2 regions of the Shewanella sp. WXL01 genome follow, and region 1 is predicted to be linked to the other one. Evidence: predicted binding sites of a transcription regulator. Region 1 holds the regulator's gene; the other holds the start of a gene.

Evidence for each region. Region 1 encodes LexA, which represses DNA repair genes until DNA is damaged. Its sites were predicted from a motif close to TACTGTATNNNNATACAGTA; they were not measured.
Region 2: recN (DNA repair protein RecN) is a predicted target of LexA. The motif match lies at 2,301-2,320, and genes of this name have one in related genera.

What each region holds. Positions count from the first base shown of each region.
Region 1 is NZ_JAAIKQ010000009.1:35,440-40,054, reverse strand. Features, by position in the region: gene plsB (glycerol-3-phosphate 1-O-acyltransferase PlsB) at 1-1,917, opposite strand, end outside; gene lexA (transcriptional repressor LexA) at 2,159-2,776, shown strand; gene G3R49_RS16470 (SulA-like leucine-rich domain-containing protein) at 2,773-3,285, shown strand; gene coxB (cytochrome c oxidase subunit II) at 3,983-4,615, shown strand, end outside.
Region 2 is NZ_JAAIKQ010000001.1:944,639-949,253, forward strand. Features, by position in the region: gene G3R49_RS04075 (phosphatidylglycerophosphatase A) at 1-272, shown strand, start outside; gene recN (DNA repair protein RecN) at 618-2,276, opposite strand; gene G3R49_RS04085 (YjaG family protein) at 2,486-3,100, opposite strand; gene barA (two-component sensor histidine kinase BarA) at 3,093-4,615, opposite strand, start outside.

The DNA of each region.
Region 1 (4,615 bases):
TTCACGCTTACAGTTTTCGATGTACACTAGGCAACTGGCGATAAGTGAAGGCACAATCAACAGGTGAATGATGTTGTTACGGTAGTAACTCATGGTGATACTTGTTTGCTCATCAAGTGAGATAATCTCACCCATGGTGTCTTTTTCAGAGACAAACTTATTCAGCGCTAATCCTTGGTCGATAACCGAAGCGCCATCACCGTCCACCACCGAGGTGTAGCCTGTGTATGGCACCTTGTTGAGTAGATTGAGATAAAGATTTAACTGCTTCTCTAGCTGGCTGCGCTCTAGTGCATTTTGCTCAGTAGCCAGTAACGCTAGACTACCTAAAGTGACGGCAGAAACCGCCGCGGCGCCGTTAATATTGGTCATCACGCGATTGGCTAAATCATTGACAGCTGGCGTTAACCAGCTTGGCTTTTGTTCTTTATCTTTTGCCATTTCTTCACGCCAATCAGGTGATTGCTGAGTTAAGAAATTTTGCAGGTTAATCGGCTCACCAAAATTAACGTAGCCATGGCCAAAGTTACCCAGTTTGCGAATAATGCCGAATACTTGCCAAACAGACTCTTTCTTTTTCTTCTTGCCGCTTAGCTCTTTATGATAAGTCGCCACTTCCATCACATGGTCGTAACCCAGATAAACTGGCACTAGCGTGACAGGTCTTTCAATGCCGCGCAGCACGCTGTTCACAGTCATAGCTAACATACCGGTTTTAGGCGCTAGCAAGCGCCCGGTGCGTGAGCGACCACCTTCGGTGAAGTACTCTACTGAGTAGCCCTTGGTAAACAGCTGATCTAAATACTCACGAAATACCGCGGTGTATAACTTGTTACCATTAAAGCTGCGGCGAATGAAGAAGGCGCCGCCGCGGCGGAACATAGGGCCAGCTGGCCAGAAGTTAAGGTTAATACCTGCTGCAATGTGCGGCGGCACCATACCTTGGTAATAAAGAATGTAAGACAGCAGTAGGTAGTCCATGTGGCTGCGATGACAAGGCACATATACAATCTCGTGGCCATCATGGTGCAACTGACGAATTTGCTCCGCGCCGCGAATTTTAATACCGCTGTATAGCTTATTCCACAGCCAGGTTAAAAAGCGCTCAGCGATACGAATTAAACTGTCTGAATAACCTGCCGCTATCTCATCAATATATTTAACCGCAGTTTCCTTTGCCTTCTCCTCTGTGACTTTCTTGTTGGCAGCTTCTTCCTTAATCGCTTTTTGTACTGCTTCAGACTTCAGTAATGAGTCAAACAATGAGTTACGATTTGGCAGTTGCGGCCCGGTCATCACCTTGCGTTGACGACCAAAGTGTACACGGGCAACACGGGTAAGCTTTTGCGCGATGGCTTTATCACTGCCATGCTCGTCTGCCATAAATCTAAGTGATACAGCATTTGAGAACTGCACGAAGTTATGACGACCTAAAAACATAATCATCAGCCACTTGCGCAACCAGGTTGGGTTCTGACGCTCTAGCACAGCCGCTTTCATGGTGTCATCTTCTTTGCCCGGGGTACGCCCCCAATACAAGCTCACTGGCACCAGCTGAATATCTAATTCAGGACGCTGGCGATGCACAGTTAACAGATTGGTAAAATAGCTCAGAAACTTGTCGCCACTTTCGCGGCGACCAAAAATCGGCTTACGTCCTTCAAGGCAAACAACCCTAGGCACCGTCAAACCGTCGATTTCTAGCGGCTCATACGGGCTTGGCATACCAAAGCCTGAGGTGATTTCACTTAATGCAGCGGTGTCGCTAATCGACTCCGTCTTCATCACGTAAACAATGGGCTTATCTTTATCGAGATTTAAGTCATCAAAAGGGTCTTCAGGAACAACAATCGTGTGTACCATCCACTTTTGAACCCAGCGCAACGCGCGTAATACTAGCGAATCTGGTTTTGACATAGTTGTGATTATGAATTCTACGGACAAATAATGCCGCATAGGATAACAGAATATCGTCGGCTAACACTATGAGTTATCAATCGTTAATCAAACCACCAGCACACAGTAGTTTTCAGAGCACACTGACTCAGAGTTCGCTAACTCACTAATAGCCTTTCGAAAAAATAATATTGGTTAATACTTGCACGAACCCAAACACTGTATATAATGACAGTCACTGTATAAAAAAACAGGATTCAACATGAGACCATTAACGCCGCGCCAAGCAGAAATTTTAGAGCTAATTAAAACCAATATTGCAGAAACTGGCATGCCACCTACTCGTGCAGAGATTGCCAAGCGTCTTGGGTTTAAAAGTGCCAACGCTGCTGAGGAGCACTTAAAAGCGTTAGCTCGTAAAGGCTGTATTGAAATCATGCCTGGCACGTCTCGCGGTATTCGCCTCCCTCAAGACGAAGAAGCACAAAACGATGGTCTGCCGTTAATTGGTCAAGTTGCTGCGGGTGAACCGATTTTGGCGCAGGAACATGTTGAACAGCATTACCAAGTTGACCCAGATATGTTTAAACCTTCTGCTGACTTTTTACTACGCGTGCGCGGCGACAGTATGAAAGACATTGGTATTTTAGAAGGTGACTTACTTGCGGTGCATAAAATGCAACAAGCAAGAAATGGTCAAGTGGTTGTCGCTCGCGTTGAAGATGATGTCACAGTAAAACGTTTTGAAAAGAAAGGTAATACAGTACTGCTACATGCTGAAAATGAAGACTACTCACCAATTAAGGTCGACTTAACCTGTGAGAGCTTAACCATTGAAGGCTTGGCAGTTGGTGTGATTAGAAATGGAGATTGGTCATGAATAACTTAATGGGAAATGCACCTCGCCACCCTGGTATGTGGACTGATGGCTCAACAGGCTGCACCGATCTTCAAGCACAACCTAGCATTAATACTGTGCGCTCAAAAACTCAAGGCGAGCAAGAGCTAAAAGCATTGGCACCTCAACTCGCTACGCTGAGTTTTCAAGGTCGCTGGATTGTACTGATCAATCCTCCACATATTAGCTACAAACAACTTCTTGCTAACGCAGGCGTCCGTACTGACCGGGTATTGTTGGTGCATGCAAAAGATGAAATTGAAACCCTGTGGGCCACTGAGAAAGCCCTTACCAGTGGTACATCTAGCGCAGTCGTTAGCTGGACCAGCAATCTAGATGACCGTGACAGTCGCCGCCTACAACTAGTAGCAAAAAGTGCTCGCGCTCTAGGTCTAGTTATCCAAGAGCAACAAGCAAGCGAACTTGCTAATCAAGCTGTTAACCCTGCAAGTATCACTGGCAAAATGAATAATTTCGCAGCAATTCATTAATTTTTTATTGCGAGTAGGGCCTGTTGCTCTTTGCTGATTAGAATTTGTTCGAATTAAAAGCACTTTAATCGAGGCGTGAGCGATGACGTCTAGTCACCTACACAAATTCGCTCACAACAAAGAGTAAAGTGCTTTTAAACGAACCTTTCAGGCAGCGCTTGTTGTCATTTCTACTGTGTTAACGACTTATCATGTGGAACAACCACACATCAAAGTCGTTGCCTTGTATAAATTTCCAACAAGCAGCTGCAAAAATAATCTTGAAAGATTAACAGGCCCTACAACTCAAGCCCTGCCATAGTTGCAGGGCTTTTTGTTACTTTTTTAAGCCATTTTTCAAGCTATTACCGATAAAAGTGATCTTGATCAATATTTAAACTGCAAGTAATGTTAAATCAAGGTGGCTGATTTTTACGCGCCATCTAAATATAAAAAACGTGAATCCACATAGATTGGAACACGTCAAATCAGAGTTGATAAATTCAGTCGTAGGTATCTCGAGCGGTAAACACCCGTAGTCGTGCAGCAGTAATGCTAACCAAGCCATAGTGCTTATTAGCATCGAAGTATTCTCACCGCCACCGATACTTTGAAGTCATCAAGCTTTTTTGGGAACCGAAGAGTTTGCATAGAGCAGAGACTTACTGTGTGACTCTTCTTTGTAGTTGCTATTCGCAATTGGCAGAGGAGAAGTCTTGTGAAGCAATGGTTGTATTGTGCGCTATTGGGGTTACTAGCTGTAGTAGCACCGCGCCTTGTGGCAAGCGAAATGCCCCTAAACATGACCCAAGGTGTCACTAATATTAGTGGTCAAGTGTATGACCTACACATGATCATTTTGTATATTTGCTGCGCCATTGGTTTTTTGGTGTTTGGAGTAATGATTTACTCCATGATATTCCACCGCAAATCAAAAGGCGTTGAACCCGCTAAATTTCACCATAGCACCAAAGTTGAGGTGATATGGACGGTTATCCCTTTCCTTATCCTTATCGGTATGGCTATTCCTGCGACCAAGACTTTGATCGCCATGGAAGACCCATCGAATGCTGACTTAACGATTAAGGTAACGGGTTCACAATGGAAGTGGCATTACAGCTACTTTAACGAAGACGTCGAGTTTTTCAGCGTGCTATCGACCCCAAGAGATCAAATCGAGGGCGACGCCACTAAAACCGATACCTACTTACTGGAAGTAGACAAGCCTCTCGTCATCCCCACCAATCGTAAAGTGCGCTTTTTAATGACTTCAGATGATGTGATTCACTCCTGGTGGGTACCCGCATTTGCAGTAAAAAAAGACGCTAATCCAGGGTTTATTAATGAAGCC
Region 2 (4,615 bases), on a different contig from region 1:
AAGCCGCTAAAGATATGCAGGTGCACGATCATGGGGCGATTGTATGGGATGAAGTGGCAGGTTTACTAATCACCTTTATCGCGGCGCCAGCGGGCTGGATATGGCTGCTAGTAGGCTTTGGTCTATTTCGCTTTTTCGACATTATCAAGCCGTGGCCAATTAAGTGGTTAGATGCCAAGGTTGATGGTGGCTTTGGTATTATGATTGATGACGTGTTGGCTGGAGTATTTGCACTGATTTGCTTGCAAGGGTTAGCTTACTTTTTCGCTTAAGCTAATACCGCTGCTCTATTAAGTCGCATCGATAAAACTAATGGGCATTAAGTGGATACTTAATGCCTTTTTAATACCTTGTTTATGCTAGGAACAGGTCTTAGCCATTGATTAAATAACCATTCTAATGGTCATCTGTTTAAGGGCGCTAACTATCTGATAGCCAACCTGTTAACCGTCTGGTATCTAAACCCTTTTATGTAAACACCCTCCTTATAAGTGTTTATCTTCAAAGGGCTAATCTACAAAGAGCCTATCTTGCCGATATTTACTCTCACGGTGTTTAGCTTAGACGCATGTATTAAGCTGTGCAGCTTGTGCGCCAATCTATATCAACGATAGATATTACTGCAGCAGCTCTTTAGCATTGGCAAGCGTGTTTTCTGTGATGATATCGCCACCTAACAGTCGTGCTAGCTCGTTAACCCTTTGGTCTTTATTGAGCGGCGTCATCATGGTTTCGGTTTTGCCGCCTTTATTGAATTTATTAACGTACATGTGCTGATGGCCATTGCCAGCTACTTGCGGCAGATGGGTCACACAAAATACTTGAGTAGACTCGCCTAGTGAGCGTAGCATTTTGCCGACTACCGCTGCAGTTGGGCCTGAGATACCCACATCAACTTCGTCGAAAATAAGTGTCGGTGTAGAGACTTTTTTTGCGGTAATAACCTGAATGCCCAAGCCTATACGTGAAAGCTCACCTCCTGATGCCACTTTGGCTATAGGTTGCAGTGGTTGTCCTGGGTTAGTGGTTACCGTGAATTCAACTTTATCTGAGCCCATTGCGCTCATAGCGTCCTCGTTAAAGTCGACATCAATACAGAACTTGCCTTTAGGCATATTTAGCTCCTGAATTGATTGGGTCACTAGCTTGTTTAGCTCTTTCGCGTAGCGAGTGCGGCTTTGACTCAGTTTTTTCGCATGTTGCTGGTAAGCCTCTCGGCTTTGTGCAAGTTGCTGCTTAATTTCATCTAACTTGGTTTCATCACTGCTGAGATCCTCAAGCTCAATTTTTAAAGCTTGGTGATGCTTAGCAAGTTCATCGGCTGACACTTGATGTTTACGTGCCAGTTGCATAGCCATGGACAGGCGGTTTTCCAGGTACTCAAAATGCTGCGGGTCGAGTTCAATATTGCTAACGTAAGACTCAATTTCACTGGCGCTTTCTTGAACTTGAATAAGTGCTTGATTGAGCATTTCACTTACTTGAGCTAACTCAGGGTCAAACTCGCTGAGTCTGTCGGCAAGGCTGATGCTTTGGTATAACAGTGAGCCAATGTTTGCTTCTTCATTGTCGCTTAATAGCGATAAGGTGTGCTGACAGCTCTCAATCAATTCACTGCCGTTAGCAAGCTTTTTATGTTCTTGTTCTATCTCAATAAATTCAGTCGCGCCCAGGTTAAATTCATCAAGCTCTTCGACTTGATACTGCAGTAGCTGCTTACGCGCAAGGCGCTCGTGTTGAGCTTGTTCAAGCTGCTTTAATTCCTGCTCAATTTGGCGACTTCTTTGATAGCTGTTGCTTACAGCGTCAAGCAACATTTTATGGTTAGCATAGGCATCGAGCAGGGTAAGTTGGTGCTCGCTTTTTAGCATCGCATGGTGGGCGTGTTGACCATGAATGCCAACTAATAATTGCCCTAGAGACTTTAGCTGAGTAACAGGTACAGGGTTGCCGTTAATGTAGGCGCGAGAGCGACCTTCAGCGCTGATAGTACGGCGTAAAATACAGTCGTCATCTAAGTCGAGATCGTTATCTTCTAGCCAACGCTTTGCCAAAGGCACATCATCTAAAGTAAAGCGGGCGCTTACTTCAGCTTTGCTTGCTCCTGCGCGCACAGAGTTAGTGTCGACTCGGTTACCTAGGCACAAGCCAAGGGCGTCAATCGCAATCGACTTACCTGCACCGGTTTCGCCAGTAATACTGGTCATGCCCGCTTTAAAATCCAATTCTAAAAAGCGCACAATAGCAAAGTTGTTAATGTTTAGCTGGCAAAGCATCTTGTTGTCCTATTTTTACTCAACCACTGTATTGATAAACAGTATATACTGATTTTTTATACAGTAAAGGCGGTTGCTGAAAAAATGTGTCCTTGTATGCTTATATAACTTGTTAATACTGTTAAGCTGTTGAATTTTATTTAGATAAAAATAAAGCTCGCGACCGCGAGCTTTGAAATGAGTTATTAAAACGGCTATTAATACAGTAATTAAGCTTTACTGCTAATACCGAGGTTTGAGGCGTCGGCCTCAATGATGTCTTTGCGCAAACCTTTAATGAACTCGGCATTGAGAGGCTCTAGCTCAATGATATCAAGCAGCATACCTTGCAATTGCTTTTCTTGCTCCATCATAGGGTGGGCAAATACATAGTCGTCGAGTTGCTTGTGAGTTAGGTTTTGTCCTTCAAGCTCTTGCTCGCTCATGGCTTCAATGTAGTGCGCAACCGTGCTTGAAGAAAGCTTGCTGATGTTAACAATATCTTCTTCAGCTTGGGCGTTGATCGCACTGAGTAAAGTTGAAACCGCAACCGCGGCATCTAGAGCAGGATAGACGCCATAAACGTCAAAATCTGCCGGCTCTGGCATGATTTCTTCAAGGCGTTGTAAGTGTACATCAAGGTTAAACTTGAGTTTTTTGTCGTACTGACTTTGCCACAGTAATTCAAGCGCTGTGCTAAGTACTTGTGGTTTACCAAATTCACACACTTCGCTAAACAGTTGGTAGTTAGGAAGCATACGTTGGCATAAAGCGATAGCAAAAATTTGTTTTTGCGGCAGGCTAAGGGCTTTAAGACGTTTAAAAAAACCTGTCTTGTTAGTCATTGGGGATTTCCACCGATAATTGATCTATGACTTGCTGTGCTGCAGATTCTACCTTAGTTAACTCGTCAAGTAACTCTAGTATTTCTGGTTCAATGTCATTAATCGGGGTTTTCTGCTTTAACGCCGATTCAATCTCCTGACACAGCTTTTGCGTTCGCGGTACGCCGCTATAGCAGCTTGCGCCGTGAAGTTTATGTACGGCTTGCAGTAATTGCTCAGACTGGTGTTCGGCAAACGACTGCTCAATATTGTTCATGGTTTCAGGGATCGACTCCATCAACATTTTAAGCATGTCGAATGCAAGATCTGGCTTCTGGTTAGCTTGCGATAAACATAGTTCCCAATTGAGAGTGTGCACATCAAAGTGGGTAAATTGCGGCGCGGCGACCCACTTGTTGATGACGGTTTTGAGGGACTCTTCATCAATAGGTTTAGGTAAGAAACCGTCCATGCCGCTTTGTAAAATATTCTCACGCTCCTCAGCAACCGCGTGTGCAGTAACTGCAATAATCGGCGTGTGACGATTAAGTGAGTTGTCACGAATAATGGTTGTGGCTTTTAAGCCATCCATCCCAGGCATTTGAATATCCATAAAGATGATATCAAAGACTTGATTGCGGGATGCTTGCACCGCATCTTCCCCGCTTTTGACTGTGGTCACGTTGGTGACTAACTCATTTAATAGCGTGTCGATAAGCTTTAGGTTGGCAAGGTTATCATCTACTGCCAGTACGTTAACATTGGCTTTCTCTTGTACTTTAACCGGTGTTTTGGTGATTTGCTGTAGCGGTTTAGGCTCAGGTGGGTAAATCATATGTCGCGCAAGAGTGTAGTCGCTCACTGGCGTTTTTAGTAGAACATCGGTATTTGGCGTGAGCACTTCTTCAATTAATCTTTGATCTTGAATCTCATGCATTAATACTAGGCATTTAGTATGTTGCTTGGCTTTTTGCAGTTGTTTGGTGAAGTCTTCATCTGTTTTGAAGCCTTTACAGCTGACAATAATATAGTCGAAGAACACCTTGTCATTGTCTAAAGTTGACTCAAAGTGATCCAGCTGCCCTACACTAGTAAGTGACATTTGCCATGACTCAAAGCGGCGGTTCAGGGTATCGCGGCTTAATGAGCGAGGCTCAAACACCAATACATTTTTGTGGTGCAGCGCATCCATAGGTAGAACTTCACCAATTTGGAATTGGCTAATGCCTAATGGCAGGATAAACCAGAAGTTTGAGCCTTGATTAGGACTAGAGGTAAAACCGATTTGCCCGCCCATTTGGTTGATTAGGCGCTTGGTAATCACTAGACCAAGACCTGTGCCCCCAAAGCGGCGGCTAATCGACGAGTCAGCCTGACCAAATGCCTGGAATAAGTAATCTTGTTGGCTTTCATCAATACCTATGCCGGTATCAATAATCTCACAGCGTAAGGTGGCAGTCTCATCACTTAAGGTCACTAAGTGGATTTTGATATTAACGCTGCCTTCGTCAGTGAACTTAATCGCATTGCCGACCA